Regions from separate parts of the Nocardioides sp. LHG3406-4 genome, predicted to be linked through region 2. Evidence: riboswitches for the same ligand, from Rfam matches in the RefSeq annotation. Region 2 holds a riboswitch; the other holds the start of a gene.

Region 1 (14,504 bases), 460 kb from region 2:
CGGAGATCTACGACCGGCGGCTCCCGATCCGCTCGATGTACCGCGTCGACCGGTTCGGGTGGTCGCCGCGCCTTCGTGGCGGCGACGACTATGCCTCGATGGCTGCCGGGAACAGCTCGGCCTTCAACTGCCGCTACGTCGTGAACCGGCCGGGCGTGCGCTCGCCGCACTCCTACGGACGGTCCTTCGACATCAACACCTGGGAGAACCCCTTCCGATCGGCCACCGGCCTGGTGCCGAACGACTGGTGGCAGTCGCGCAGCGACCCTCGGGTGGCCTGGCGCTCGGGCAGCCACCCGATGGTGCGGCTGATGCGCCGCCACGGCTTCAGTTGGACCTACGGCACCGGAGACTCACAGCACTTCGACGCCCGCGGGCCGAGCGGGCGCATCGTGCACGACCAGCGGTGCGTCGGTGTCTGTCACTAGTCAGGCGGTCCAGCCCGGGTCGCGGCCCGACAGGCCGAGCACGCGGTGCCACAGCGGCGCATCCTCGGGCACCTCGACCACGCGTCCGAACATCCCTTCACGACCGGAGCCGTCGGGGTCGTCCGCCTCGGGCTCGACGATCGGGAGCACCGCCTCACACTCCGCGTCGGAGGGCTCGTAGGGCTGCCCGGTAGCCCGGGCCAGGTCCCACCCGTGCAGGAGCACCTCGTCGAGGGCGACGAGCCCGCCGATCTCGCCAGGCAGCTCGACGCCGCCCGCCCTCGTCATCCCCTCCCACGCCCCGGCGTCGCGCCACGCGGCGGCGAGCTCCGCGAGCAACCGGTCGGCCCGGTCGCGCCAGTCGTCGGGGAGAGGCTCGGACACCGGGCCGGGCGGGGTCGACGTGGTCGGTCCGTCCAGCTTCGCGGCTGCGTCACGGAAGGCGACGGAGAGGCCCAGCACGTGGTGCAGCAGCTGAGCCACCGTGCTGCCCGTGGGGGTGACGGCTTCGAGCTGCTGGTCGGTGACGGCGGCTGCGACGGCGCGGGTGCGGTCGGTCGTCGGGGTCAGGTCGATCATGGCCTCACGATGACACAGCGCTCAGTCGCCAGGAGCCGATCGGGGTGTAGCCGCTGTCGTACACCTCCTGCTCTGCGGGCGCCGTCACGTCGATCTGCCTCATCGCGCCGCCCCAGTAGCGCAGCACCCGGCCGAGCTCGGCCGCGGCCGCCTCCGGGTCGGCGGCGTCGACGGTGACGTCGAGGACGAACCTCATCGGGCGGTGGGCGCTGGCACCGGTCATGTCCCGCACGCTAGCGGCAGCCGGGCGTCGTACGCTCGCGCTGTGATCCTGCCCTTGATGAGCGCCCTCCTCGACGCACCCAGCGGAGTCATCGGCCACGGGATCCGCTGATGGACTGCGTCTTCTGCGCCATCGTGGCCGGCGAGACGCAGGCCGAGCGGGTCGTCGAGGACGACGACTTCGTGGCGTTCCTCGACGCGCGCCCGGTCTTCCGCGGCCACGTGCTGCTGGTGCCGCGCGAGCACGTCGTGACCCTGCCCGACCTGCCGGCGAAGCTGCGTGATCCGTTCCTGGCGTGGGGGCAGCGGCTGTGCACCGCGATGGTGGACGGGCTCGGGGCACAGGGCTCGTTCGTGGCGATCAACAACACCGTCTCCCAGTCGGTGCCGCACCTGCACCTGCACGTCGTTCCGCGCACCAAGGGCGACGGCCTGCGGGGCTTCTTCTGGCCGCGCACGAAGTACGCCGAGGGGGAGGCCGCGACCTACGCCGAGAGGCTGCGGTCGGTGCTCTGATCCTCGGCCTCCGGACGCAGGCGAGGGCGCCCGCCCGAGGCGTTGCCGGTGCCGAGAGCCGCGATCCACACCGCGGCCGCGCCCAGTGCGGCCCCGGCGATCGCGTCGACGAAGAAGTGCCAGCCGAGGTAGACGGTGGACACCACCGTCAGGGCCAAGTAGACGTAGCTCGAGACGCGGACCCAGCGCGGCAGCCCGATCAGGTGCGCCATCAGGCACATCGTGACCATGATGGCGACGTGCAGCGAGGCGAAGGCGGCGATGGTCTGTACGGCGTCGGTCGAGAACGGGTCGGCGAGCACGTCGGCGCGGTCTGACCCCATCCACTCCTGCAGCGCCGTGACGTGGGTGTGCGGGAGGTCCGTGAAGTCCCCAGGTGCGGAGTAGATGGGGCCGAGGGTCGGCATCGCGAAGTACGTCGCCACGCCGAGCGCCCAGTCGACCGCTACCGCCGTGACGAACCACGAGCCGGCCGCCCGGTGACGGGTCCAGAGGAGTGCCACGGCCAGCGTCACCGGCACCAGCGGGATCCACGCGACGTACACGAAGGACAGAGCGTGCGCGGCCCAGCCGGTGCCGAGCACGTCGTGCAGCACGTCGGCCGGGTCGTGCCCCAGCCAGAGCGTGCGGTCGAGCGACGCGAGCTCGTTGTCCCACAGCCGGTCGTTGACGAACGGCACGTAGCTCTTGAGATTGCGGAAGGCGGCGTAGCAGGCGTACCACGTGATCACCCCAGCCAGGGCGAACACCAGCTGGTCACGGCTCCACCGCTCGCGCGCCACCTCCATGATCGGCCGACGGCGCGCCAGAGCGCGCGGCACGACGTCGAGTGCGAGCGCCGCGAGCACGATCAACGGCAGCCGGACGTACGTCGGCACCACCACGCCGTCGGGGTCGCGGATGGGGAGGTCCCACACACGCGAGACGAACACCATGGCCAGCACCATGGCTGCAGCCAGCACCCCTGCAAGGCGAAAATCCGGACGACCCACCGGAACACCCTACGGGGTCACCCGTCTAGGGTGAGACACGGTTCTACTGGCGCGTCGTTGCGCCGCTGTCGCACGATCGCGAAGGAGTCAGCATGGGTCGCTTCGACGGGCGCGTCGCAGTCGTCACCGGGGGCGCACGAGGCATCGGGTTCGGCTGTGCGCAGCGGTTCGCCGACGAGGGCGCCAAGGTCGCGGTCATCGACCTCGACGAGTCCGCAGCGGCCGCCGCGGCAGCGCGGCTGGGGGAGGGACATCTCGGCATCGGCTGCGACGTCAGTGTCGCCGTGAGCGTCGACGCCGCGATCGAGCGGGTCCTCGGCGACCTCGGCGGCATCCACATCCTCGTCAACAACGCCGGCATCACCCGCGACAACCTCCTCTTCAAGATGACCGAGGAGGACTGGGACCTGGTCATGGGCGTGCACCTCAAGGGCGCCTTCCTCATGACCAAGGCGGCCCAGAAGCACTTCGTCGCCCAGAAGTACGGCAAGATCGTCAACCTCTCCAGCGTCTCCGCGCTGGGCAACCGCGGCCAGGCCAACTACGCCGCCGCCAAGATGGGCGTGCAGGGCTTCACCCGCACCCTCGGCATCGAGCTCGGCCCCTACGGCATCAACGCCAACGCGATCGCCCCCGGCTTCATCGCCACCGAGATGACCGACGCGACGGCCGCCCGGCTGGGTGTCCCGGTCGACGAGTTCCGCGCCCGGAACGCCGAGCGCAACCCGGTCCGCCGGGTGGGCTTCCCCGAGGACATCGCGGCCACGGCTGCGTTCCTGTGCAGCGACGAGGCGTCGTACATCACCGGTCAGACGCTGTACGTCGACGGCGGGGCCAAGCTCGTCAGCTGACGACGGCGCGGTCCGATGCGGTCGGGTCGTCGAGCGACTCGTAGGGTCGTGCCCGTGACGACCTATCCCACCTATGACCAGCTCTTCGACCTGCCTGCCTACGTCGAGCAGCCCGTGCCGATGCCGTTCGAGGACATGAACGGCCACCTGAACGTCCGGCACTACATCGGCATCGCGAGCGAGGGTCTCGACGAGTCGCTGGTCCCGCTCGGCATCCCGCAGAACTGGCCGATCAGCGCAGGGCACGCGTGCTTCTCGGCGGAGCACCACTGCACCTACCTGACCGAGCTGCGCACGGGCGACTTGATGTCGGCCCGGGTCCGGCTGCTCGGGCGTTCCGAGCGTGCCGCCCACGCGTTGGTCTACCTCCTCGACGAGACCCACCACCGGCTCAGCTACGTGATGGAGGAGATCTTCCTGCACATCGACATGAGCACCCGGCGCACCGCGCCGTGGCCCGAAGACGTGGCTGCCAACCTCGACAAGCGGATCGCCGAGGACGCCGAGCTGCCGTTCGCCGCGGCAACCTCCGGCTGCCTGGCCCTGCGTTGATCGAAGACTGATCGAGGGCTGGCCGACCACTCTCGGGCCTCGCGCCCCCGACGAGATCCTCGTCACGATCACGCCCGAAACGCGCTCCTCGCTTGGACTTTGACCCTTCGACGTGCCTAGCGTGCACGGCTGCACCATCGTCCGCGGGAACGCCGAGTCCTGCCCCTCCGCGCGACGACCCCCGAGACCATGACGGGGCAGGAGTGGGGGACCCACAGGTTCCACGCCGGTTCGCAGCGCGATCGCGGACGGCTCGGGGTGAAGTCACCAGGCGGCACGCAGCGTGACGGAGCACTTTCCAGCTCCAACCCGACAGCTCACCTCACAGGCGTGGGAAAGGAAACAACCATGCCTGCGACCTCTCGCATGCTGCGCTTCGGCGCGCTCATGATGCTGTGCCTGGGCCTCGTGCTCGGTACCCCGACCGCTGTCAGTGCCCAGTCCGGACATGGCGGGTCCACGGAGAAGCTCTCCCAGAAGGTCAAGCTCAAGCGGGCCACGAAGGTGCGGGTCCACCGCGCTGAGCACATCGCGCTCGCCCAGCGCGGCGACGCGTACAGCTACGGCTCGGCCGGCCCGGGGGCTTTCGACTGCTCCGGCCTGATCTACTACTCCTTCCGTAAGGCCGGCTTCTCCGCGATGCCGCGTACGTCGTCGGCGCAGGCCGGTCACGTCCGTCGCATCCCCAAGTCGCAGCTCCACCGCGGCGACCTGATGTTCTTCACCGGCGGTGGCGGCGTCTACCACGTGGGCATCTTCGTGGGCCGCCTCAAGAGCGGCGCCGTGCAGATGCTGCACTCCTCGACGCCGGGCCGCCCGGTGCAGATCGACGTACCGTGGACGAGCAGCTGGTTCGCAGGCACGATGCGGCGCGCCTGAGCGGGTTGACGCCCTGACACCGGGCGCGCCTTCCCGCACACAGGGCGGGCGCGCCCGCACACTTGTCGGTAGTCGGCACCACAGCTAGGAGTCCCCGTGCATCGCCCCCTGCGCACCAAGACCGCGTCCCGCCTCGGCGTCGTGGTCGCCACGCTCTTCGCCATGTCCATGCTCCTCGCCGGGTGTGGCGACAAGGGGGGCACCGCCGACCCGGGGGACACGAGCAGCTCGGGCGCACCCGCCGGCAGCAACGCCGAGGAGCCGCCCCCGCCGGAGACCTGGCCGCTCACCGGCACCCCGGTCGCCGGGGACGGCACCGCCGACCTCAAGCACCCGGTCATGGTCACGAAGATGGACAACACCGCCGGCAGCGCCCCCCAGCTCGGGTTGAGCAAGGCCGACCTCGTGGTCGAGGAGCTCGTCGAGGGGGGAGCCACCCGGCTCGCGGCGTTCTACTACTCCCAGCTGCCCGAGGTCGTCGGTCCCGTGCGCTCAATGCGGGCCAGTGACATCGGCATCGTCTCGCCGGTGGACGCCGACATCATCACCTCCGGCGCGGCCGGGGTCACGATCGGTCGCATCCAGCAGGCGGGCATCCGGTTCTTCCAGGAGGGCGCCAAGGGATTCTTCCGCGAGGGCAGCCGCTACGCGCCGTACAACCTGATGGCGCGGCCCCGGGAGGTCGTCTCGGTGATCAAGCAGAAGCCCGCCCGCCCCGACGACTACCTGAGGTTCGGCGACGCCGCGGACCTGCCCAAGGGTCAGAAGGCGAGCCGGCTCTCGGCGTTCTTCGGCGGCATGCACACCACCAACTGGGCCTACGCCAACGGTGGCTACGTCAACCAGAACTCCTACGCCGCCCAGGGGGACGAGTTCCCCGCCGACACCGTCCTCGTGCTGCGCGTGCAGGTGGGCGACGCCGGATACCGCGACCCGGCGGGCAACTTCGTGCCGGAGACGAAGTTCGAGGGCTCCGGCGACGCGCTGCTCTTCCACGGCGGCCGCGTCGTCAAGGGCACGTGGAAGAAGGACGGGGTCCGCGGCTCGCTGCGCCTGGACACGAAGAAGGGCGGCGACCTCGCCGTGCCGGCCGGACGCACCTGGCTCGAGCTGGTGCCCGCCGACGGCGGCCGGGTCACGTACGGCAAGTAGCCCTCGGCGGCTCGGGGGCGCCTGCCCGTCGATCCCCCGTCTCGGCGGCCCCACTGCGCCTGGTGCTCGTCCTCGGGCATGATGGCGACATGACCGACGTCGCGGCCGGCTCCCTGCTGGTGGCCACCCCTGCGCTCGTCGACCCGAACTTCGTCGACACCGTCGTGCTGCTGCTCGACGTCGGCGCGGACGGCGCACTGGGCGTCGTGCTCAACCGCCCGTCCCCGGTGCTGGTGGCCGAGGTCCTGGCCGAGTGGCGCGACGCCGTCGCCGAGCCCGAGGTGCTCTTCCGCGGCGGGCCGGTCAACCCCGACGGCGCGCTGGCGGTGGGCCGGCTCGCCGACGTGACCGACGTCCCGGTGGGATTCCGCAGGGTCTTCGCCGATATGGGCGTGGTGGACCTGGACACCCCGCTCGAGCTGCTCGAAGGATCGCTGGCGGGCCTGCGGATCTTCGCGGGGTACGCCGGGTGGGGCACCGGCCAGGTGCAGCGCGAGGTCGACCAGGGGGACTGGTACGTCGTGCCCGCCGAGGTCGCCGACATCTTCCGCCTGGACTCGACGGACCTGTGGCGCGATGTGCTGCGCCGACAGCCGGGTGAGCTCGCGTGGCACTCGACGCGCCCTCTCGATCCTGAGCTCAACTGACCTAGACTTGCGTCCATCATGACGACCACTGGCTTCTCTCCCGGCACCGAGACGATCGAGGACACGCGGACCGTCCCCACCGACGACGGCGACCACGAGCGGTTCTCCCACTACGTGCCCAAGGACAAGCTCACCGAGGCGATGGTGATGGGCACGCCGGTGATCGCGCTGTGCGGCAAGGTGTGGGTGCCGAGCCGGGCTCCGGAGAAGTTCCCCGTGTGCCCGGAGTGCAAGGAGATCTGGGAGTCGATGAAGCCCGGCGGCAAGGGCGGCAAGGGAGACAAGGGCTCCGACGCGTGACGGGACGGCACGACGCCGTCCCGCCCGAAGGTCCAGCGGCCCAGCCTTCTGTCCTACCGCTGTCCCCGGCCTGGCCGGATCGGGCTGCCTGGGGGACGGCCCCTTCGCTCCGGGCGTGGCAGAACGCCGCGATGACGCAGTACGTCGAGCAGTCCTCGCGCGACTTCCTGGCCGTCGCGACGCCGGGCGCCGGGAAGACGACCTTCGCGCTCACCGTCGCGGCCGAGCTCCTCGGCCGGCGCATCGTCGACCGGATCACGGTCGTCGCCCCGACCGAGCACCTCAAGGTGCAGTGGGCGGAGGCGGGTGCTCGTGCCGGCATCCCGATCGACCCGACGTACGCCGCGGGCAAGGGCAAGACGTCGGGCGACTACGTCGGCATCGCGGTGACCTACGCCGGCGTCGCCGTCAACCCGCTCGCGATGCGCATCCGCACCGAGAACTTCAAGACCTTGGTGATCCTCGACGAGGTGCACCACGCCGGCGACGCGCTCTCGTGGGGTGAGGGCGTGCGCGAGGCCTTCCAGCCGGCCACCCGTCGCCTCGCGCTGACCGGCACCCCGTTCCGCTCCGACGTGAACCCCATCCCCTTCGTCACCTACGCGCCCGGACCCGACGGGATCCCGCGCTCGGCCGCCGACTTCACCTACGGCTACGCGCACGCGCTGGCCGACAAGGTGGTGCGACCGGTGCTCTTCATGGCCTACTCCGGGGAGATGAGCTGGCGCACCCGCGCGGGCGACGAGGTCGCGGCCAGGCTGGGGGAGCCCCTCACCAAGGACATGACGGCGCACGCGCTGCGCACCGCCCTCGACCCGGGCGGCTCGTGGATGCCGGCGGTGCTCGCCGCCGCCGACCGCAGGCTGTCGGAGGTGCGCCGGCACGTGCCCGATGCCGGTGGCCTCGTCATCGCCACCGACCAGGACTCGGCCCGCGCGTATGCCGCGCTGCTGAAGAAGATCGCGGGCGAGGCGCCGACGGTCGTGCTCTCCGACGAGAAGGCGGCGTCGAAGAAGATCGGCGCGTTCACCGAGTCGACGGCGCGCTGGATGGTCGCCGTACGCATGGTCTCCGAGGGCGTCGACGTCCCACGGCTGGCGGTCGGGGTCTGGGCCACGACCACCGGCACCCCGCTCTTCTTCGCCCAGGCCGTGGGCCGCTTCGTGCGCGCCCGGGGTCGGGGCGAGACCGCGTCGGTCTTCCTGCCGTCGGTGCCCCACCTGCTCGCCTACGCCTCGGAGATGGAGGTCGAGCGCGACCACGTGCTGGGCCGCCGGATCACCGACGAGGACGACATCTTCGCCGCCGAGCGTGACCTGCTGGCGCAGGCCGAGGCGGGGGAGGGCGCCTCCGACGAGCTCGACGGCCTCCCCTTCGAGGCGCTGGGCTCGACCGCGTCGTTCGACCGGGTGCTCTACGACGGCGGCGAGTTCGGCCACGCCGGCGAGGTGCACGTCGGGTCGGAGGAGGAGATGGACTTCCTCGGCATCCCCGGCCTCCTCGAGCCCGACCAGGTGCGCGAGCTGCTGCACTCCCGGCAGAGCGAGCGCGCCGCGCGACAGCGGGCCGCCCCGCAGCCGGACACGGTCGCGGAGGTGTCGACCTACGAGCAGCTCGCCGTGCTCCGGCGGGAGCTGAACGGGCTGGTCGCCGCGTGGTTCCATCGCACCGGGCAGCCGCACGGGGTCACGCACGCCGCCCTGCGCAAGCAGTGCGGCGGCCCGGCCGCCGCGGTGGCGACGGCAGACCAGCTGCACGCGCGCATCGGAGCACTGCGTGACTGGGCGATCCGCAAGACCTCCTGACGGGGCCGGCCCCACGGGCTTGCCTCGCCGCGGGGTCACGGAGCCCGTGCCGGGGCTACCCTTCTCTATGGCTGCCGAGACCTCCCAGACGCTGCATCGGGGGCTGAGGGTGCTCAAGGTGCTGGCGGAGGCGCACGATGGGCTGACCGTCACCGAGCTCGCCGCCGCGCTGGCCGTCAACCGCACGGTGGTCTACCGGCTCGTCGCGACCTTGGAGCAGCACGGTCTCGTACGCCGCGACTCGCGAGCCCGGCTCCACGTCGGCCTCGGCGTCCTTCACCTGGCCTCGGCGGTGCAGCCGGTGCTGCGCGACCAGGCGGCCCCGGTGCTGCGACAGCTGGCCGAGACGCTCGGCTGCACCGCGCACCTGACGGTCGCCGACGGCGACGAGGCGCTGGCGCTGGCCGTCGTCGAGCCGTCGTGGACCGACTTCCACGTCTCCTACCGGGTCGGCGCCCGGCACTCGATCACCCAGGGCGCGGCCGGGAAGGCGATCCTGCTGGGTCGTGAGGGGAACGGTGCGGCGTACGTCGTGACCACCGGCGAGCTGCAGTCGGGAGCGCACGGCCTGGCCGCGCCGGTGCGCGGGGTCGAGGGGCTCGAGGCCTCGGTGGGGATCGTGACGCTCGGCGGCGCCATCGACGACACCGTCGTGGCGCCTAGGGTGCTCAGCGCCGCCCACGAGATCGCCGAGCGGCTGCGCTGAGACGCCTCAGCCGCTCGCCGACCGGGCCAGCGGCAGCACGCGGTGCGGGATCTGGCTCGCCAGCGCGATGACGGTCGTGGACCGGTCGATCGCGGGGTCGGTCAGCACCAGGTCGATCACCCGCTGGAGATCGGCGTTCGAGCGGGCGACCACGCGCACCCACATGTCGCCGTCGCCGGTGATCGTGAAGGCCTCCAGGACCTCGGGGATCTCGGCGAGGTGGGCCGCCACCGCGTGATGCCCCCCGCGCCAGGCGCCCGGATCGGCGACCGCCTGCCGGATCTGCAGGGTCAGGAACGCCATCACGGGGAAGCCCAGCGCGTCCGGCGAGAGGTCGGGACCCCACCCGGTGATGACGCCCGTGGACTCGAGCTTGTCGAGGCGGGCCTGTACCGTGCCGCGCGCCACGCCGAGCCGGCGGGAGGCCTCGAGGACGCCGATCCGCGGCTCGACGGCGAAGAGATCGATCAACCTGGCATCGAGATCGTCCACGGAGGCCTCCGGTAGTAGGCAAAGTGCGCAGTGTTTCGACGCACTGTTGCACATTGTGCGCTCCAGGGTCATCGTTCGAGTCATGACCACCGAGATCGCCTCGACCGGCGGAGCCCTGACCATGGACGAGATGAAGGCCGACCTGACGCTGGAGCAGCTCCGCCAGCTCGTCGGCCTCGTGGACTACGACGCCCAGCAGGACGCCTTCCCCGTCACCGGGTGGGACGCCATCTGCTTCGTGGTCGGCAACGCCACCCAGGCGGCCCACTACTACGCCAGCGCCTGGGGGATGGAGCTGGTCGCCTACTCCGGCCCCGAGAACGGCAACCGCGACCACAAGTCCTTCGTGATGAAGTCGGGCTCGATCAAGTTCGTGCTCAACGGCGCGGTCAGCCCCGACAGCCCGCTCGTCGCCCACCACGCCCGCCACGGCGACGGCGTCGTCGACATCGCCCTCGAGGTGCCCGACGTCGACCAGTGCATCGCCCAGGCCCGCTCGGCCGGCGCCACCGTCGTGCGCGAGCCGGAGACGATCTCCGACGCGCACGGCTCGGTGCGCATCGCCGCCATCGCGACGTACGGCGAGACCCGGCACACGCTGGTGCAGCGCCACAACGCCGCCGGCGACGGCGCGACGTATGCCGGCCCGTACCTCCCCGGGTACGTCGCCACGGCCCCGCGCTGGACCAAGCGCGAGGGCGAGCCCAAGCGCCTCTTCCAGGCCCTCGACCACATCGTCGGCAACGTCGAGCTGGGCAAGATGGAGGAGTGGGTGACCTTCTACAACAAGGTGATGGGCTTCGTGAACATGGCGGAGTTCATCGGCGACGACATCGCCACCGACTACTCCGCATTGATGAGCAAGGTGGTCGCCAACGGCAACCACCGGGTGAAGTTCCCCCTCAACGAGCCGGCTATCGCCAAGAGGAAGTCGCAGATCGACGAGTATCTCGAGTTCTACGACGGCCCCGGCGCCCAGCACCTCGCCCTGGCCACCGGCGACATCCTGGCCACCGTGGACGCGCTGCGCGCCAACGGCGTCGAGTTCCTCGACACCCCCGACTCCTACTACGAGGACCCCGCCCTGCGTGAGCGCATCGGCGAGGTCAGGGTGCCGATCGAGGAGCTGCAGAGGCGCAAGATCCTGGTCGACCGCGACGAGGACGGCTACCTGCTGCAGATCTTCACCAAGCCGCTGGGCGATCGGCCCACCGTCTTCTTCGAGCTCATCGAGCGGCACGGCTCGCTCGGCTTCGGCAAGGGCAACTTCAAGGCGCTCTTCGAGGCGATCGAGCGCGAGCAGGACGTTCGCGGCAACCTGTAGTCGCGGGGCACCCGGCCGTGTGGCCGGTCAGTCCAGGTCGCCGACCAGGACTGCCTCGGCCGCGGCCCGCGTGCCCGCCGCCGGGTGCGTCGTACGTCCCTCGACGAGGCGACGGCGGGCGGTGAGGACCAGGACCCCCACGGTGAGCGCGGCCGCGCCGAACCAGAACGGCGCGTGGCTGCTGACGTGCTCGCCGAGCTTGAGGGCGACGAACGGTCCGACGGCTCCGCCGCAGAAGCGGAGGAAGGAGTACGCCGCGGACGCGACCGGCCGCTCGACGGGAGCCGCGCCCATCACGGCCTCGGTGACCAGGGTGTTGTTGATGCCGATGAAGGCGCCGGACAGCACGATGCCGACGATCACGACGGTGGCGTGGTCGGTGAAGACGGCCATCATCACCTGGTCGAGCGCGAAGAGGGCGAGCATCGCGATCACGGCCGGCACGGTGCCGATCGCACGCTGCACCAGGGGGGCGACGACGACCGAGGTGAAGGCCAGCAGCAGCCCCCACCCGAAGAAGATCCAGCCGATCTGCAGGATGCCCGCGTCCGGGAGGGCGAACGGCCCGGCGGCGAGGATCGTGAAGAAGCCGATGTTGTAGAAGATCGCGGTGATGCCGATGAGCAGCAGCGCCGGGTGGCGCAGCGCGCGGAACGGGTCGGCCAGCGAGGTGCGGCGTCCGGCCGGTGGGGTGGCCGGCAGGAAGACCGCGGTGGCGACGAGCGCGATGAGCATGAGCACCGACACCCCGAAGAACGGCGCGCGCCAGGACTGCTCGCCGAGCAGACCGCCGACGAGCGGGCCGGTGGCGATGCCGATGCCGAGCGCCGCCTCGAACAGGATGATGGCCTGGGCGGTCGAGCCGGCCGACGCGGAGACGATGGTGGCCAGGGCGGTCGCCACGAACAGCGCGTTGCCCAGGCCCCAGCCGGCTCGGAAACCCACGATCTGGCTGACGGTGTCGGACGAGCCGGCCAGCGCGGCGAAGACGATGATGAGCGCCAGGCCCGCGAGAAGCGTGCGCTTGGGGCCGATCCGGCTCGAGACGACACCGGTGACGAGCATCGCGACACCCATGATCGCCATGTAGCTGGTGAACATCAGCGAGACCTGGCTCGGCGTCGCGTCGAGCTGGGTGGCGATGTTCTTCAAGATCGGGTCGACGAGCCCGATGCCCATGAACGCGATGACGCACGCGAAGGCCACCGCCCACACGGCGCGTGGCTGCCGCAGCATGGAGGGTGAGGTGTCAGAGGTGGGCGTGGTGCTCACAGTTGTCCCTTCGTGGGTTGGCTCGCCAGGACGTCGCGGAGCACGGCCACGGCCGTCTCCACGTCCTCGCGGGTGTGGGTCGTCTGGTCGCGCAGCCGCTCGGCGACGGCGGCGCCGTAGATCCGGCGTACGCGGGCGAGCTCGTGACGCCCGGCGACGGTGAGGTCGATCAGGCTGCTGCGGGCGTCGCTCGGATGCGGGGTCCGGGTCACCCAGCCGCGCTCGACGAGGCCGGCGACGGTGCCCGACATCGTCGGCTGGGAGCACCGGTCGGCGACGGCGAGGGACGACACACCGCTGGGGCCGAGCTCGTCGAGCAGCGAGAGCACCCGGAAGCCGGCCGGCTGCTCGACGGCACGGCGTACGGCGCGCACCAGGCGGGCGGAGAGGACCACGAGCTCGCTGCTGAGATCCTGCAGGTCGTCGCTCACGGCTGCGACGTTACATAGGAAGCCTATGTAAATCTACGAGGCTGACGGAGAGGTGCGACACAATGCGGGGCATGCCGACCTACGTCGCCTTCCTGCGAGCCATCAACCTGGGCGCCACCCGCAAGTTCCCCAAGGGCGACATCAAGCGGTGCGTCGAGTCGATCGGCGCCACCGAGGTCGCCACGCACATCAACACCGGCAACGTGCTGCTGACCACGTCCATGCGCTCCCAGGGGAGGATCGAGGCGGCGTTGGAGAAGGCCTTCGCGGCCGACCGGGGCTTCGCGGTGCCGACGATCGTGTTCACGCCGGCCGAGGTCGTCGCCATCGCCGCGGAGGCCGACGAGCTGTGGAGCGAACTGGGCGAGCCGGAGGCGCACTACATCACGCTCTACAAGAAGCCTCCACCTGCCGATGCCACCGAGGCTGCGCATGCGCTGGAGATCGAGAAGGAGGAGGTGCGGGTCATCGGCCGCGCGGCCCATGTCGTCCTGCATCGCAGCTTCCACGAGGCGCGCTCGCTCAACACGCGGGAGTTCAAGGCGCTGGGCGAGGGCACGGCCCGCAACGTGACCGTGATCCGCGCGCTCGCCGCCAAGTGGGGAGCAGCCTGACCTCAGCCGCCACTGGCGGGCAGCGGCTCGAGCAGCACCGTCGGATGGTCACGCGTGACCGTGTGAGCGCGCCACGTGTCGGGGAACAGCGCCAGGTGGGTGCCGTCGGCCCGGCTGAGCACCTCGACCCCCCGCACGCCCTTGAGCGCCTCGACGCCCGCCTCGTCGGTGCGGCGGGCCACCGAGTAGTCCAGGTGCTCGAGCCGGATCGCTGCCCCGAACTCGCTCTCCATCCGGGCGGTGACCACCTCGAACTGCATCGGCCCGACGGCGGCGAGCACCGGGCTCTGGTCGCCGCGCAGGTCCGAGCGCAGCACCTGGACGACGCCCTCCTGGTCCATCTGCTCGATGCCGCGGCGGAACTGCTTGTAGCGGCCGGTGTCGGCGGCCCGCGCCGAGACGAAGTGCTCGGGCGCGAAGCTGGCGATCGGCGGGAAGCGCACGGCGGCGCCGGCGTAGATGGTGTCGCCGACGCGCAGGGCGTTGGCGTTGACGAGGCCGACGATGTCGCCGGGGAAGGCCTGCTCGACCGAGGAACGGTCGCGACCGAAGACGGCCTGGGCGTACTTCGTGGCGAACGGCTTCCCCGTCTCGCCGTGCTGGACCACCATCCCTCGCTCGAAGACGCCGGAGCAGACCCGGGCGTAGGCCAGGCGGTCGCGATGGGCTGCGTCCATGCCGGACTGGACCTTGAACACGAAGGCACTGAAGTCGTCGGCGACCGCCCGCAACCCACCGTCGA
Region 2 (14,504 bases):
TCACCCGAGTGATCAAGGCGCTGCAGGAGCACTTCGACTACATCGTGGTCGACAGCGCGCCGACGTTCGACGAGCAGACACTCACCGCGCTCGACGGCACCGACGAGTGCGTGATCGTCGCGACGCTCGACGTACCCACGCTGAAGAACGTGCGCGTGGCGCTCGACACCCTCGACATGCTCAGCATCGCCTTGGACCACCGCCACCTGCTCCTGAACCGGGCGGACGACCAGGTCGGGCTGGGCGCCGACAAGGTCGAGTCCATCCTCGGCATGGAGGTCGCCGCACGCATGGTCACCTCGATGGAGATCGCGGCCGCCACCAACGCCGGCCAGCCGATCGTCGTCTCTTCGCCCGACCACGAGTCCTCCAAGGTCATCCGCGCCCTCGCGACCCGGCTGACCGGCGAGGTGCTCGACCACGACGCCTCATCGACCGCCGGCTCCCGGCGCTTCCGAATCAGAAGGTGACCAGATGAGCGGTCTCGCCGATCGACTCGCGCAGGCACGGCGTCGCCAGGAGGACGCACCCGCCGCTGACGGGGTCGAGCCCCCTCAGGACGACCGGGACGACCTCGACGACCTGATCATCGGGGCGCCGTTGACCACCACGGTCACCGCTCCCGTGCCCCCGCCCGAGCCGTCGACGACCCAGGTCGGCAAGCGGCGGGCCGCCGTACCTGCCGGCGAGCCGCCGTCCCGGCGCTCGCTCCCCCAGCAGACCGACCGGCTGGGAGACATCAAGGCCAGCGTCCACACCGAGCTGCTGCGCCAGCTCGGCCCCACGCTCTACGCCGCCAACCTGGACCAGAACGAGCTCGACCAGAAGGTGCGCGGCGCCCTGCACGACGTGCTGTCGTCCCAGGAGAAGCCGCTCAGCGCCGTCGACCGAACCCGCGTCACGCAGGAGATCAGCGACGACATCCTCGGCTACGGGCCGATCGAGCCCTACCTCCGTGACCCGGAGGTCTCCGAGGTCATGGTCAACGGACCCGACAGCATCTGGCTGGAGCGCGGGGGCCGGCTCGTGGCCGCCGACGCCAACTTCACCGACGAGCTGCACCTGCGCCGCACCATCGACAAGATCGTGTCGCGCATCGGGCGGCGCGTCGACGAGTCCAGTCCCATGGTGGATGCCCGGCTGCCCGACGGCAGCCGCGTCAACGCGGTCATCCCCCCGCTCTCGATCGACGGCTCCGCGCTCACCATCCGCAAGTTCGCCGCCGACCCGCTCACGGTGGACGACCTGATCCGGTTCGGCTCGCTCAGCAACCGGACCGCCGACTTCCTGGACGCCTGCGTGCGCGGCCGTCTCAACATCATCGTCTCGGGCAGCACCGGCGCCGGGAAGACCACCACCCTCAACGTGCTGTCGTCGTTCATCCCGCACGACGAGCGGATCGTCACCATCGAGGACGCCGCGGAGCTCCAGCTCAAGCAGGAGCACGTGGTCCGGCTCGAGTCGCGGCCCTCCAACATCGAGGGGAAGGGTGAGGTCTCGATCCGCGACCTGGTCAAGAACAGCCTGCGCATGCGTCCCGACCGCATCATCGTGGGCGAGGTCCGTGACTCCTCGGCCCTCGACATGCTCCAGGCGATGAACACCGGCCACGACGGCTCGATCTGCACGCTGCACAGCAACGGTCCCCGGGACACCCTGGCGCGCCTCGAGACGATGGTGCTGATGGCGGGCATGGACCTGCCGATCCGCGCCATCCGCGAGCAGGTGGCCTCCGCGGTCGACCTCATCGTCCACCAGACACGCTTCAAGGACGGCACCCGCCGGATCACCCACCTCACCGAGGTGGAGCGGATGGAGGGCGACGTGATCACGCTGCAGGACATCTTCGCCTTCGACAACTCCGCCGGGTTCGACATCCACGGATCGGCGCTCGGCCGACTGCGGGCCACCGGCCTCCGTCCGAAGTTCCTCGAGAAGATGCAGTACTCCAACGTGAACGTCGACCCGATGCTCTTCGCGATGGACGGCCTGTGATGGCGCGTCTGCCCCGGGTGGTCGTGGTCGCTGCGCTGGCGACGATCACCCTTCTCGGCCCGGGTCAGGCCGCGTACGCCGCCGACGAAGCCGCCATCACCCACGTGCAGCACGAGGCCGGCGCCGTCAGCCTGCTCGTCAGCGTCCCGCCGGACTCCGACATCGACCTGTCGTCCGCCGAGGTGACGATCGACGGCGCGGCCGCCGACGCCACGGCCAAGCGTGCCGCGGGCAGCACCACCGTCCGTCGTACCTCCGTGCTCGCCATCGACACGAGCAACTCGATGCGGGGAGCACGGTTCGCTGCGGCCAAGGCCGCGGCGCTGGTCTATCTCGACACCCTCCCCGCCGACGTCTACGTCGGCATCGTGACCTTCGACAGCGACGTCTCGACGCCCCTGTCGCCCACGCTCGACCGCGACGCCGCCCGCGGCGTCATCGACAAGCTGTCGCTGCGGCCCAAGACCCGCCTGTACGACGGCGTTCTCGCAGGCGTCGAGATGGCCGGGACCGAGGGGCAGCGCAGCCTGCTCGTCCTCTCCGACGGAGCCGACACGAGCCGCACCGAGATCTCGGCCGTCCAGAGCGCCATCAGCGACGCGGAGGTCCTCACCGACGTCGTGTCCCTCGAGCAGGCCGGCGACGCCGTCGAGCCCCTCTCGCTGATGGCCGCCGCCGGCGACGGCCAGGTGATCAGCGCCGACTCCGGAGCCCTGGCCGACACGTTCTCCGCGGAGGCCGACGTGCTGGCCCGGCAGGTGCTCGTGACGGCGAACGTGCCCGCCTCGGTCACCGCGACCGACGCCACGGTCGCGGTCTCCCTGCAGGCCGGCGCCACGACATTGACGGCCGAGATCTTCGCGCCGGTGCGCGAGCGCACCGCGAAGCCGGCGACCACGCCCCTGCCGTCGCCCCCGGGCACCGACTCGGCGATCCAGATCCCACTGTGGGGCGTCTACACCGGCGTCGGCCTCGTCGGCATCGGTCTCCTCGGCTTCATCTCCATGCTCGTGCTGTCCCTGGGGCGCCCGGCCGAGCTGACCGCGGCAGAGCGGGTCGTCCAGTACGCCGCCGCCGGGGGTCGCGGCCCGACACCCGCCGAGCGCAAGCAGGCCGAACAGCCCCTGGCCCAGGCGAAGGGCGCCGCCGCCGGCGTCCTCAGCCGCAACAAGTCGCTCGAGCAGCGGATCGCGCGCAGGCTCGACGCGGCGGGCAGCGGGTTCCTCCCGTCGGAGTGGCTCCTGCTGCACGCCGGCATCGTGGTCGGCGCCGGGCTCCTCGGTCTGCTCGTCGGGCGCGGCAACATCGTCCTCGGACTGGTGTTCCTGCTCCTCGGAGTCCTCGTGCCGTGGGTGTGGCTGGGCATGATGAAGAAGCGCCGCTACAAGGCCTTCAACGCCGCCCTGCCCGACACGCTCCAGCTCATCTCCGGCTCCCTCGCCGCCGGGCTCTCCCTCGCGCAGTCGATCGACACGATCGTCCGGGAGGGTGGCGAGCCGGTGGCCACCGAGTTCCGCCGGGTCCTGGTGGAGACCCGGCTGGGCGTCAACATCGACGACGCCCTCGAAGGGGTCGCCGAGCGCTTCGACTCCAAGGACTTCTCCTGGGTCGTCATGGCCATCCGCATCCAGCGCCAGGTCGGCGGCAACCTCGCCGAGCTGCTCGACACCGTCGCGGGCACCATCCGCGAGCGCGAGTACCTGCGGCGACAGGTCCTCAGCCTCTCCGCCGAGGGCCGGCTCTCCGCCTGGGTGCTGGGGCTCCTCCCTCCCCTGTTCATGGTCTACCTGCTGCTCACCCAGCCCGACTACTTCGGTGTCATGTTCACCTCGCCACTCGGCTGGCTGATGATGGGCGGCGCCGCTGTCGCGTTGGCCGTGGGGGCGTTCTGGATGAGCCGGCTCGTGAAGGTGGAGGTGTGACATGACCCTGCTGCTGATCCTGGGCGCGCTGCTCATCGTCCTCGCCATCTACCTGTTGTCCCTGGCCACCTCGGGGAGCACGCAGCACCAGCCCGGAGTCGAGCGGGCGATCGCCGCGCTGCACTCCATGGGTGGGGCTCCCAAGGAGCTCACCGCGGAGCTCGAGAAGCCCTTCTCCGAGCGCATCATGGCTCCGCTCCATGAGCGGGCCCTCGGCCTCGGCCGCCGCCTCACGGGGGCCGACTCCGCGCAGCGGATCACCCACAAGCTGGACCTGGCGGGCAGTCCGGTCGGCTGGAGCGTCGACCGGGTCGTCTCGCTCAAGGTCATCGGCGCCGTCGCCGGACTGGTCGTGGCCGGGCTCGTCACCACCCTGCTCGGCCTCAGCCTGGGCCCGCGCGTGGGCTTCACCCTGGTGGGCGCGGTCGTCGGCTACTTCGGTCCGAACCTGTACCTCTACCAGCGTGCCTACGACCGGCAGGCGCAGATCGCCAAGGAGCTCCCCGATGCCATCGACCTGATGACCATCAGCGTCGAGTCCGGGCTGGCCTTCGACGCCGCCGTCCAGCAGGTCGCCTACAACACCACCGGCCCGCTCGCCGAGGAGCTCTCGCGAGTGCTGCGGGAGATGCAGATCGGATCCTCGCGAGCCGACGCGCTGCGGGCCATGGCCGAGCGCTCCAACCTCGCCCAGCTGCGCAGCTTCATCAGCGCCCTGGTGCAGGCCGACGCGTTCGGTATCCCGATTGCGCAGGTCCTGCGCGTACAGTCGTCCGAAATGCGCATCAAACGGCGTCAACGTGCCGAGGAGAAGGCCATGCAGGTCCCGGTCAAGATGACCATCCCGCTGATCTTCTGCATCCTCCCCTGCCTGTTCATCGCGGTGCTCGGCCCCGCCGCCATCAACATCATGGAAAACTTCGGCTGATGGGCCGGGCCGTGCGGCCGCACTCGGGGCTGGTCGACGGGGCGCGCGCCTTCGTCCTGCTCGCACTCGGGGCGCCGGTGCTGTGGGCTCGCGAGATCTACGGCGTGCTGGGCCTGATCGCCCTCATCGGCATCTGGTTCTCGGTGTCGCTGGCCATCCGCACCCGCCTGCCGCTGGTCCTGGTGTGCCTGGCCGAGGCCCTGCTCGTCGGGCTCGTCTGCGGCATCGCCTTCGCGCAGGCTCCCGCCCTGCTGGCGGCCCTCGCGGTGCCGCCGTTCGCCCATGGTCTGTGGCGCGGCGCGCGCGGAGTCGCCGCGTCCGTCTCCGCCGAGGCCATCGGCCTGGTCGTCGTCATCGGACTCGGCCAGGCGGCTCCCACGGCCGACCAGATGGCCGACGTGTTCACCTGGCTGGTCACCGGCTTCGGTCTCGGGCTCGTCGCCAGCTTCCTGGGCTCGCTGGCCGACGACGAGCCGGACAGCTCCGCGCCCTACCGCGAGGCCAGGCTGCTCATCCGTGAGCTGCTGGACCTCTCCGGAAAGCTCAGCGGCGGCCTGGACCCGACGAGCATGGCGGGCTCGATCCTCGAGGAGGTGAGCGCCGAGCTGCCCGTGCAGCGCGCGGTCCTCTACGTACGCCGCGAGGACCGCCTCATCGCCCTCGCGAACCAGGCTTCCTCCGAGGAGCTCGAGCCGCCGTACACCGACGAGCTGGCGGACACCGCCTGGTCCGAGTCCACGGTGCAGGTGGTCGGCCACGACTTCGCGTTCCCGCTGACCACGTCGGGTGAGACCATCGCTGTCGTCAGCGGGCGGTTGGCCGCCGGTCTCGATCCCGAGCTGCTGGGGCTGACCAAGCAGCTCCGCTCCATCGCAACCGGCCTCGAGCCGATCGCCCTGCGCCTCGACACCGCCCAGCTGTTCGCCGAGTTCCGAGATGCCGCCACGTCCGACGAGCGGCGCCGGCTCGCACGGGAGATGCACGACGGGGTGGCGCAGGACATCGCGTCGATGGGCTACATCGTCGACGCGTTGATCAGCTCGGCGCCCACCCCGGACCACGAGGCGGCCCTGCGCCAGCTGCGGTCGATGATCACGTCCGTGGTCGGCGAGGTGCGCCACTCCGTGATGACGCTGCGCACCCAGGCCGGATCCAGCGAGAGCCTCGGCGCCGCGATCGCCGCCCTCGCGCGTCATCTCAGCGACGTGAGCGGCATGCCGATCGCGGTGACCGCCGACGAGCGCACCAGCCGCCTGCGGCACGAGGTGGAGGCGGAGCTGCTCCGTATCGCCCAGGAGGCGATGAACAACGCCGTGCGGCACTCCCATGCCTCGCTCATCGACGTGCACTGCCGCGTCCACGCGCCGTCCGCGGAGATCGTCGTCACCGACAACGGTCGTGGACTGCAGCCCGGGCGCAGCGACTCCCACGGTCTCTCGATCATGCGCGAGCGCGCCGCGCTGATCGGCGGCACCCTCGAGGTCGGCCCCCGAGCGGGCGGCGGCACCCGTGTCTCGGTGCGGGTAGGCGATACTGCAGGCGTCAGACCGGCCGACCCCACCACCCCGAAGGACCGCATCGACGCATGAACGCCGACAGCGCCAGCCCGACGACCGTCCTCCTCGTCGACGACCACGAGCTGATCCGGCACGGTCTCGCCACCGCGTTCTCGCTCGACCGGACCATGAGCGTCGTGGGCCAGGCCGGGTCCGTCGCCCAGGCCATGGAGGGCTGGAACGCGCACCGGCCACAGGTCATCGTCACCGACCTCCAGCTCCCCGACGGCACGGGTCTCGACGTCGTCCGCGCCGTCCGCCGTGACCAGCCCGACACTGGGCTCGTCGTCCTCACGATGCACTCCGGCGACGAGCAGATCTTCGCCGCCATGGAGGCGGGCGCCTCGGCGTTCGTCGGCAAGGACTCGCCGTCCACCGAGGTCGTCAAGGCCGCCAAGCACGCCGCCGTCTCTCCGCGGACGTTCCTGTGCGCCGGCCTCTCGGCCGCGATGATCCGCCGGACCACCGGGGAGTCGACCCGGCTGTCCGACCGCGAGCACGAGGTGCTGCTGCTGCTCGCCGACGGTCTCGGCGCCGGCCAGATCGCCGGGCAGCTCTACATGAGCGAGTCCACGGCGAAGTCCCACATCGCCCGGATCTACCAGAAGCTGGGCGCCACCAACCGCGCCCAGGCGCTGGTGACGGCGATGCGCAGCGGTCTGCTGTCGAGCATCTCGCCGAACGGCCGCTGAGGGCGCACCCGGGTCACTGCCGGGGTAGCCCGTTCGGGCTACCAATCCTCGACTGATGTGTGGACCGCACGGATCGGCGACAACGGCGACGATTGACCCATCGGGCCAGGCGAGTGCCTACCGACCCAGCATCCTTAGCGGAAGGACTCACCATGATCCAGTACCTCACCATCCTCATCCAGGGCCAGAAGGCCAAGATGGACGAGCGCGGCGCCTCCGCCGTCGAGTACGGCCTGCTCATCGCCGGCATCGCGGCCATCATCGTCGTCGCCGTGATGGCCCTCGGCCCGATCGTCAAGGAAGCCTTCAGCGACACCTGCACCGCGATCACGAGCAATTCCGAGACCACGATCTCCGGGACCTGCGCGTCTTCGTCCAGCTGATCCGATCAACCCTTCTTGAGGCACCGATGGCCGTGGGCACCAGCCCACGGCCATCTGCCTTCCCCGGCCCTGATCACCCACGAGGCGAGCCAATGACCATGCCCTGCCGGTCGGTCGAGCGCGGTGCCAGCGCTGTCGAGTACGGACTGCTCGTCTCGGGCATCGCCGCGGTCATCGCCGTGGCCGTCTATGCCTTCGGTGGCGTTGCCGGGGAAGTGTCCCTGGACAGCTGCAAGCACATCACCAGCGCCACCGGCACCACCATCAGCACCTCCTGCGAGTAGCCAGGCGGAGATCGGGTCAGTCGGGCAACACCCGCTCTGCGATCGCGATCCGGGTCAGGACGCCGGGATGCGACCCGAACCACCACTGCGACCACCCTGGCGGCGTCGGGTCCGCGACCGAGCGCAGCGCCAGCTGGCGCTGAAGCTCCACGAACGGCGCCCGCTCGCCGGTGACCCGCAGCGCGTCGACGTCCGCACGGGTCTCGATCTGCCTGCTGATGCCGTTCTGCACCGGCATCGACAGCACCGTCCCGAACGCCATCAGGGCCAGCACCAGTGGCACCACGGCCGGGTCCGCCATCCGGTCCCCCGCGCTCGCTGGACGGCGGCGTCGCGGCCAGCCGACCACCAGGGCCAGCAGGCCGACCCCGGCCACCGCGCCGGCGGCTCCCAAGGTGGTGCCCACCACGACGTCGCGGTGGCGGGCGTGCGCCAGCTCGTGCGCCACCACCGAGAGCGCCTCGTCCCGGGGCAGGTCCTCGACGAGGTTGTCGTAGAGGACCACCCGGCGCGTACTCCCGAAGCCGCTGACATAGGCGTTGAGGGTGGTCGTACGGCGTGAGGCATCGGCGACCAGCACGTCGTCGATCGGCACCCCCTCCTCGGCGGCGACCTCGAAGATGCCGGTACGCAGCCCACCGTCGGCCAACGGCGTGAAGGTGTTGAACAGCGGCTCCACGAGCAGCGGGTAGACGAAGGATCCCAGCACGACCAAGCCGGCCAGCAACGCCGCCGCGATCGCGGGCCACGCACGGCGCCAGCGCCGGGCCAGCCCCACGAGCACGACCAGCGCGAGACTGAACACCACGATGTCCAGGGCCTCGCCCTTCACCGTGTCGAGGGCGTACCCGCCCCACGACTGCCTCGTCAGGTCGTAGTCGAGCTGCTGCCGGCGCAGCATCACGGCGAACGGCAGCGTGACCAGCCGTCCCGCCAGGTCGCACACCGCCACACCGAGCACGACCCTGATCCACCAGGGTCCGGGCAGCTTCTGCATCAGGCGCCGGCCGATCGGAGTGAAGCCCAGCAGCGCGGCAACCGCCAGCGACACCGCGAGGGAGCCCCAGCTCCACACGCGCGCCCAGCGGGCGTAGTCCTCGGCGCGGGACAGCTCCGCCGAGCCGAACACCGATCCCGGGTCCACCGGCGCCACCCGGCCTCCGGGGACCGGTTGCCACGGCACCAGCAGGATCGCGAGCACGACGAAGCTCACGCAGCCCACGAGGGTGACCCAGCCGGCGATCCGTCGCTCTCCCGACCGGGGCGTCTGCTTCACGACGCCAAGTCTTGCAGGCGCTCCCGCCACAGCCGGACCAGGTGCCGTTGGCCGATGCCGGCCCTGCGCAATGCGGCCCTCGGCGCGGTGCCGGAGTCGGCGTCGCGATAGACCTCCTTCAGCCCGTCCTCCCCCACTTGGTCGGCCAGCACCACGCAGGCGAGCCAGGCCGACTCGTAGACCGCCTCGAGACCCTCGGCCGACGGGTCGAACTCCTCAGCGCCCGGCAGCCGGTCGGGTGGCCCCTCGCGGCGCACCTGACGCGCGATCCGGGCAGCCGTGACAGAGAGCGGCAGCCGGACCTCGCGGAGCGCGACGTAGTCGGCGAAACCCTCGAGCAGCCACAACGGCATCGGGCTGAGTGCTGCGCCGGTCGCGACGTGGACCACCTCGTGGGTCATCACGATCTGCGCGCCCTGGCTGCGCAGCCGCCCCGAGACATCGGGGTTCACGAGCACGTGCACCGGCGCCTGGTCGTCCTGGGAGCCGTCGACCGTGGTGGTCACAGCAGCGACCGCCTCGTAGCTTCCTCGGGGCGATCCGAGGGCCGCGTCAAGAGCGGCCGCCGACGGCGGCACCTCGACCACCACGGACGGCCGCCACCTGGGCAGGACCGCCCGGACCACGGGGTAGGCCGCGCGCAGCCGGTCGGCGTACGTGCGGGCGACCCGGCGTGACTCCGCGGCGAGCACCAGGATGCCTTCGGCCCGTACGACGTGTACGCGCTGGCCCAGCCAGACCGGCGAGCGGCGCTCGCTGGACGTGCTCGAGGCGTCTCCGAGAGAGGCGATGCCCACGCCGTCGCCGATGGGCACGAAGCCGACCACGACCTCCGCAGCTGCTGGGCTGCGGTCGAAGCCGGCGAAGGCCCAGGTGAGGTCGACGGCGGCCCGCCACGACCCGTCGGGCTCCGTCGCGCCGATCTCGTCGACGTAGCGCATCGAGAAGTCCTCGACGTGGAGGTCGCGGCTGTTCGCCACCACGGCTGCCAGCAACGCCCGCGCCGCGACGTCGGGCGCGAGCGACGCCACGGCCGTGGCGTCACCTGACTGCACGGCGTGCTCGAGCGCGTGCAGGGCCGAGCTGGCGAGCGCGGGCCGCGCACTCGGTCGCTCCCCCGCTGCGGCACCACCGCGCTGGATCGGCACGCGGTAGGTGTCGTCGCGGAGCAGCAGCGTGCCCCCGACGACCAGGGCCGACACCACGACCAACGAAAGACCGGCCACCCACCAGCGTGGGTGACCGGTCCTCGAGGTCATCTGCGGGGCCCCATCAACCGGGGCGCACGGCTCCGACGTACGGCATGGAGTAGAGGCCTGCGACCGCCACGCCCGTGCCCGGGTTGGCGGCGTGCACGATCAGGCCGTTGCCGATGTACATGCCGACATGGCTGATCGGGCTGTAGTAGAACACCAGGTCGCCGGGCTGCAGGTCGCTGGCCGCGACGTGCGGACCGGAGCCGTACTGGGCGCTGGAGGAGTGCGGGAGGCCGACGCCGGCCTGCGCCCAGGCCATCATCGTGAGGCCGGAGCAGTCGAAGGCGCTCGGGCCGGCGGCGCCGTAGACGTAGGAGTCGCCGACCTGGGCCATGGCGTAGGCGACGGCCGCCGAGGCGCGGCCCGAGGCAGGCACGTCCGAGGGCAGGCGCGTGGTGTCGCCACGAGAGAGGGACATCAGGCGCTGGCGCTCGTCGTCCTTGAGGTCGGAGAGCAGCTCCTTGGCCTCGGCCAGCTTCTCGTCGACCTCCGCCTTCTCGTCGGCCAGCTGAGCGGTGACCTCCTTGATCTCCGTCGACCGCTCGGTGGTGGCCTCGTGACGAAGGTCGAGGGCATCGAGCTCGGTGGAGTAGGAGGAGAAGAGGTCCGACTGGAGGTCGTTGAAGGCCGACATCGTCGAGAGCTGTCCCAGGAAGGCGCTGGGGTCGTCGGAGACGACGACCTGGCCCACCGTGGAGATGCTCTCGCCCTGGTACTGACGCAGGATCGAGTCGCGCACCTGGTCGCGGACGACGTCGAGGCGGGCGTCCTGGCGACGTTCGTCGGACTCAAGGGTGCCGAGATCCTGGGTGAGGTCGTCGAGCTGCAGCTTGGCGTCGTGGAAGCGCTCCTGCGCCTGCTCGGCCTGGTGGTAGAGGCGGTCGACGCGCGCTTGCACGTCCTTGATCTCGGGCTCGGCCTGCGCGGGGGTGGCCGCGACGAAGCCGGTGACGGCTATCGCGGTCAGCCCGACGAGGGCGGTGCTGATTCGCAGCCGGTCGTGGATCACGAGCGGGCGGTCTCCCTTGTGGTGTCGTACGCCTACCGGGTGAGCTGACGGGTTCGGGCACGACTTGCCCTACACCGTCTCCTCGGCCGCGTGCGCGGCCGCCTTGACGGCGATTCACCCCAGAGGGATTTGGTTCCCCGGTTCCGGGTCGTGGTCGCCCACGGCCCAAAGGACTCGGCGCGGCCCCCGCGCGGATCCTGATGATCCACTGTCACGGGAGCCTGAGCGACCGAGACTAACCGCGACCGGAGGGGTTGGCCAAACTTTCAACAGGATGTCGCGGCCCAATCGACCGAATCGCGGACTTCTCGTCACACCACTCACATGCGTCACACCAGTCACGCGGACTCCGCCTCGGGGCCGGCCACCGGCCGGACCAGGCGCAGTGGTGGCACCAGCCCGCCCGCCGCCAGGACGTCCAGTGCTGCGCGCTCGTCGTCGTCGAAGGTGAGCTCGGGAGGCGGGCCCAGGAGCACCGTGACCACGCAGTCGTGGCAGGCAAGCCCCCGCACCAGGCAGGTGTCACAGTCGATCCGTGTCGTCATGTCCTGGACTGAACCAGGGGGCACCGACATTCCGCCCCGCACCGACCCGAGGTCGGCGTGTCGCCACCCGTGCGTCTTGCCCCAAACCGCTCACACGACCGGTCTGGGCCACTTAGCATCGAGGCGCCATGAACGACCAGATATCGCGCTTGCGACAGCTTCGGGTGCTGCTGATCTCGGTGATCTACGCGGTGCTCTTCGCCGGCGTGTGCGCGCTGCTCCTCGAGTGGAGCACGACGTGGGGCGCCGCGGGCTGGAACGACCACTGGTACAGCCCGTTCACCCGCGGCAGCGGCTTCTACCTCGAGATCGCGGCACTCACCATCGTGATCTATCTCCTCATGGCGATCACTGGCCGGCTCTGGCTCTCCCTCGGAGTCATGCTGTCTCTCACGCTCGTCGTCGCCGGCGCCAATGTCGCCAAGCTGCGGGTCCGTTCGGAGCCGCTCTACCCCAGCGACCTCGACTTCCTGTCGACGCCGCGCTTCGTGCTTGCCATGGCCTCACCCACCACCTGGTTGCTCGCGGTCCTGCTGGTCCTAGCCGTCCTGGTCGCGTTCATCTGGATCGGACACCGGCTCGAGCCCGCCTTCCCACGCGTGCGCAGGAGCACCGCCCCCCGACGCTGGACGGCGCTGCTCGTCGTACGCGCCGTTGTTGCGCTCGCGTGCGTGGTCGCCCTCGTCCAGGCCACCCGGTTCAACGAGCCCGGGAACGCGTGGCGCGGCGTCTACGAGAGCAAGGACGTCGCCTGGAAGTTCTGGTACCAACGCCTCAACTACCGGGCCAACGGCTTCGTCGGAGGGTTCCTCTACAACATGCCGTCCGTGGCGATGAAGGCTCCCGAGGGCTACAGCGAGGCGACGATGCGTGCCCTCACTGCTCGGTGGAGAGCCGCGGCCGCCGAGACCAACCGCGGCCGCGACGCCGCCCGCCTGGACGACGCCAATGTGGTCGTCATCCTCAGCGAGGCGTTCAGTGACCCGACCCAGCTGAAGGGCCTCGAGCTCGATGAGGACCCGATCCCGCGCACCCGAGCGACGATGTCGGGCACGTCTTCGGGCACGATGCTCGCCCAGTTGTACGGCGGGGGTACGGCGAACATGGAGTTCGAGGCGTTGACCGGGCAGTCGCTCGCCCTCCTCTCACCGCAGACGAACACGCCGTACCAGCAGTTCGTCGCCGATCAGGACGGCTTTCCCTCGGCGGTGGGCCTCTTCAAGGGCACGGGCCACCGTGCCATCGCGATCCACCCGTACTTCACCGGGATGTACCAGCGGAAGAAGGTCTACGAGAACTTGGGCTTCGACGAGTTCATCCACGACACGACGATGCAGTCCGACGCCAAGATCGAGAACGGGGACTTCATCTCCGACGAGAGCGCCTTCGACGAGGTGCTCCACCAGATCCGCACCATCGACCAGCCTGCCTTCATCAACCTCGTGACGATGCAGAACCACGTGCCGGTGGCCGGGTCCTACGCTCATCCGCTCCCCGTGGACGGCGTGTCCGATGAGCAGGCGGACTCGGCCGGCCAGTACGCCCGCGGCCTGACGTACACCGATGAGTCGCTCGACCGGATGCTGGCTGCTCTCGAAGAGACCGACGAGCCGACGTACGTAGTGTTCTACGGAGACCACCAGCCGGGCATCTACGGCGACGAGATCGTCGAGAAGAACCCGGGGATCGGGATGTACCGCACGCCGTACTTCATCTGGTCCAACCAGGGCACGGTGCCGGCAGCGGAGCCGTTAACCAGCCCGACGATGTTCCTGCCCATGCTCTTCGAGATGGCGGGCGCGCGGATCCCGCCATACTACGCCCTGCTCGAGGCGGTGCGCGCCGAGGTCCCTGCGATGGAGCAGGGCAAGTACTTCGACCCCACGGGTAGGGAGTACACCGCCACCACACTCACCCCTCGTGCCAGGGAGCTGCTGCACGACATGGCCCTCGTGCAGTACGACTTCTCGATCGGCCAGCGCTACGCGGCCGACGAGATGTTCTACCCGCTCAGCCGGTAGGACCGAGCAGGACGACCAGCGCCGCGGAGTCGACGCAGCGCGCACCCGCACGGCGTACGTCGGCCGCCAGCTCCTGGTCACTCGTCACGACCACCAGCGGGCGACCTGGCGGCTCGGCGGCCACCAGGTCGCGGATCACGTCGTCGGCGATGACGCCCTCCGGGCTGAACAGCACCTTCACCCCACGCGGTGTCGCGACGACGGGGCGGCTGGTCGATGCGGCGGCGTCGAACACCACGGTGGTCTCGGCGCCGGTGCGCGCGACCACGGCAGCCAGGCCTCCCAGGAGCCGGACTCGCTGGGCCTCCAGCGAGGACTGCTCCCAGGCGGTTTTGCTGACGTTGTAGCCGTCGACGATCAGCCGGGCGCGCGGCAGGGTCAGCAGCTGCTCGAGCAGCGCGGGACCCGCCGGAGGGCTCGGTCGGGCCGTGACGGGCGCGCCGGCGGCGTCGATCTCGGCCTCGACGCGGTCGCCGGGCGCCCCCTCCACCGTGGGCAGCGCCAGCTCGCGACGCAGGCCGTTGGCGGCGTCGAGCACCGTGTCGAGGAGGAGCCGGGCACGCAGGGTGGCCTCGTCGCGCTGGGTGCGTGCGTCTCGTCTGTCGGTCCGCACGCCGGCCGTGAGCTCGTCGACCTG

Evidence for each region. A riboswitch is a leader RNA that binds a small molecule or an ion and turns the genes downstream of it on or off. The one in region 2 is predicted to bind cyclic di-AMP.
Region 1: linked by a shared signal. The riboswitch ahead of ACP7BP_RS06030 (C40 family peptidase) and the one ahead of ACP7BP_RS08475 (NlpC/P60 family protein) in region 2 are both predicted to bind cyclic di-AMP.

What each region holds. Positions count from the first base shown of each region.
Region 1 covers NZ_JAFCWV010000002.1:40,191-54,694, forward strand. Annotated here, with positions in the region: gene ACP7BP_RS05995 (M15 family metallopeptidase) at 1-428, shown strand, start outside; gene ACP7BP_RS06000 (TIGR03086 family metal-binding protein) at 429-1,007, opposite strand; gene ACP7BP_RS06005 (hypothetical protein) at 1,012-1,230, opposite strand; gene ACP7BP_RS06010 (HIT family protein) at 1,338-1,745, shown strand; gene ACP7BP_RS06015 (phosphatase PAP2 family protein) at 1,715-2,707, opposite strand; gene ACP7BP_RS06020 (SDR family NAD(P)-dependent oxidoreductase) at 2,830-3,588, shown strand; gene ACP7BP_RS06025 (thioesterase family protein) at 3,643-4,140, shown strand; cyclic di-AMP (ydaO/yuaA leader) riboswitch at 4,310-4,486, shown strand; gene ACP7BP_RS06030 (C40 family peptidase) at 4,489-5,019, shown strand; gene ACP7BP_RS06035 (DUF3048 domain-containing protein) at 5,116-6,171, shown strand; gene ACP7BP_RS06040 (YqgE/AlgH family protein) at 6,261-6,818, shown strand; gene ACP7BP_RS06045 (DUF3039 domain-containing protein) at 6,837-7,118, shown strand; gene ACP7BP_RS06050 (DEAD/DEAH box helicase) at 7,250-8,923, shown strand; gene ACP7BP_RS06055 (IclR family transcriptional regulator) at 8,991-9,629, shown strand; gene ACP7BP_RS06060 (Lrp/AsnC family transcriptional regulator) at 9,636-10,121, opposite strand; gene hppD (4-hydroxyphenylpyruvate dioxygenase) at 10,204-11,445, shown strand; gene ACP7BP_RS06070 (MFS transporter) at 11,473-12,717, opposite strand; gene ACP7BP_RS06075 (MarR family winged helix-turn-helix transcriptional regulator) at 12,714-13,148, opposite strand; gene ACP7BP_RS06080 (DUF1697 domain-containing protein) at 13,220-13,762, shown strand; gene ACP7BP_RS06085 (peptide chain release factor 3) at 13,765-14,504, opposite strand, start outside.
Region 2 covers NZ_JAFCWV010000002.1:499,439-513,942, reverse strand. Annotated here, with positions in the region: gene ACP7BP_RS08525 (AAA family ATPase) at 1-470, shown strand, start outside; gene ACP7BP_RS08520 (CpaF family protein) at 475-1,995, shown strand; gene ACP7BP_RS08515 (type II secretion system F family protein) at 1,995-3,917, shown strand; gene ACP7BP_RS08510 (type II secretion system F family protein) at 3,919-4,845, shown strand; gene ACP7BP_RS08505 (sensor histidine kinase) at 4,845-6,434, shown strand; gene ACP7BP_RS08500 (response regulator) at 6,431-7,093, shown strand; gene ACP7BP_RS08495 (Flp family type IVb pilin) at 7,246-7,476, shown strand; gene ACP7BP_RS08490 (Flp family type IVb pilin) at 7,569-7,760, shown strand; gene ACP7BP_RS08485 (M48 family metallopeptidase) at 7,777-9,036, opposite strand; gene ACP7BP_RS08480 (hypothetical protein) at 9,033-10,262, opposite strand; gene ACP7BP_RS08475 (NlpC/P60 family protein) at 10,309-11,301, opposite strand; cyclic di-AMP (ydaO/yuaA leader) riboswitch at 11,330-11,481, opposite strand; gene ACP7BP_RS08470 (hypothetical protein) at 11,640-11,846, opposite strand; gene ACP7BP_RS08465 (LTA synthase family protein) at 11,975-13,867, shown strand; gene ACP7BP_RS08460 (NYN domain-containing protein) at 13,857-14,504, opposite strand, start outside.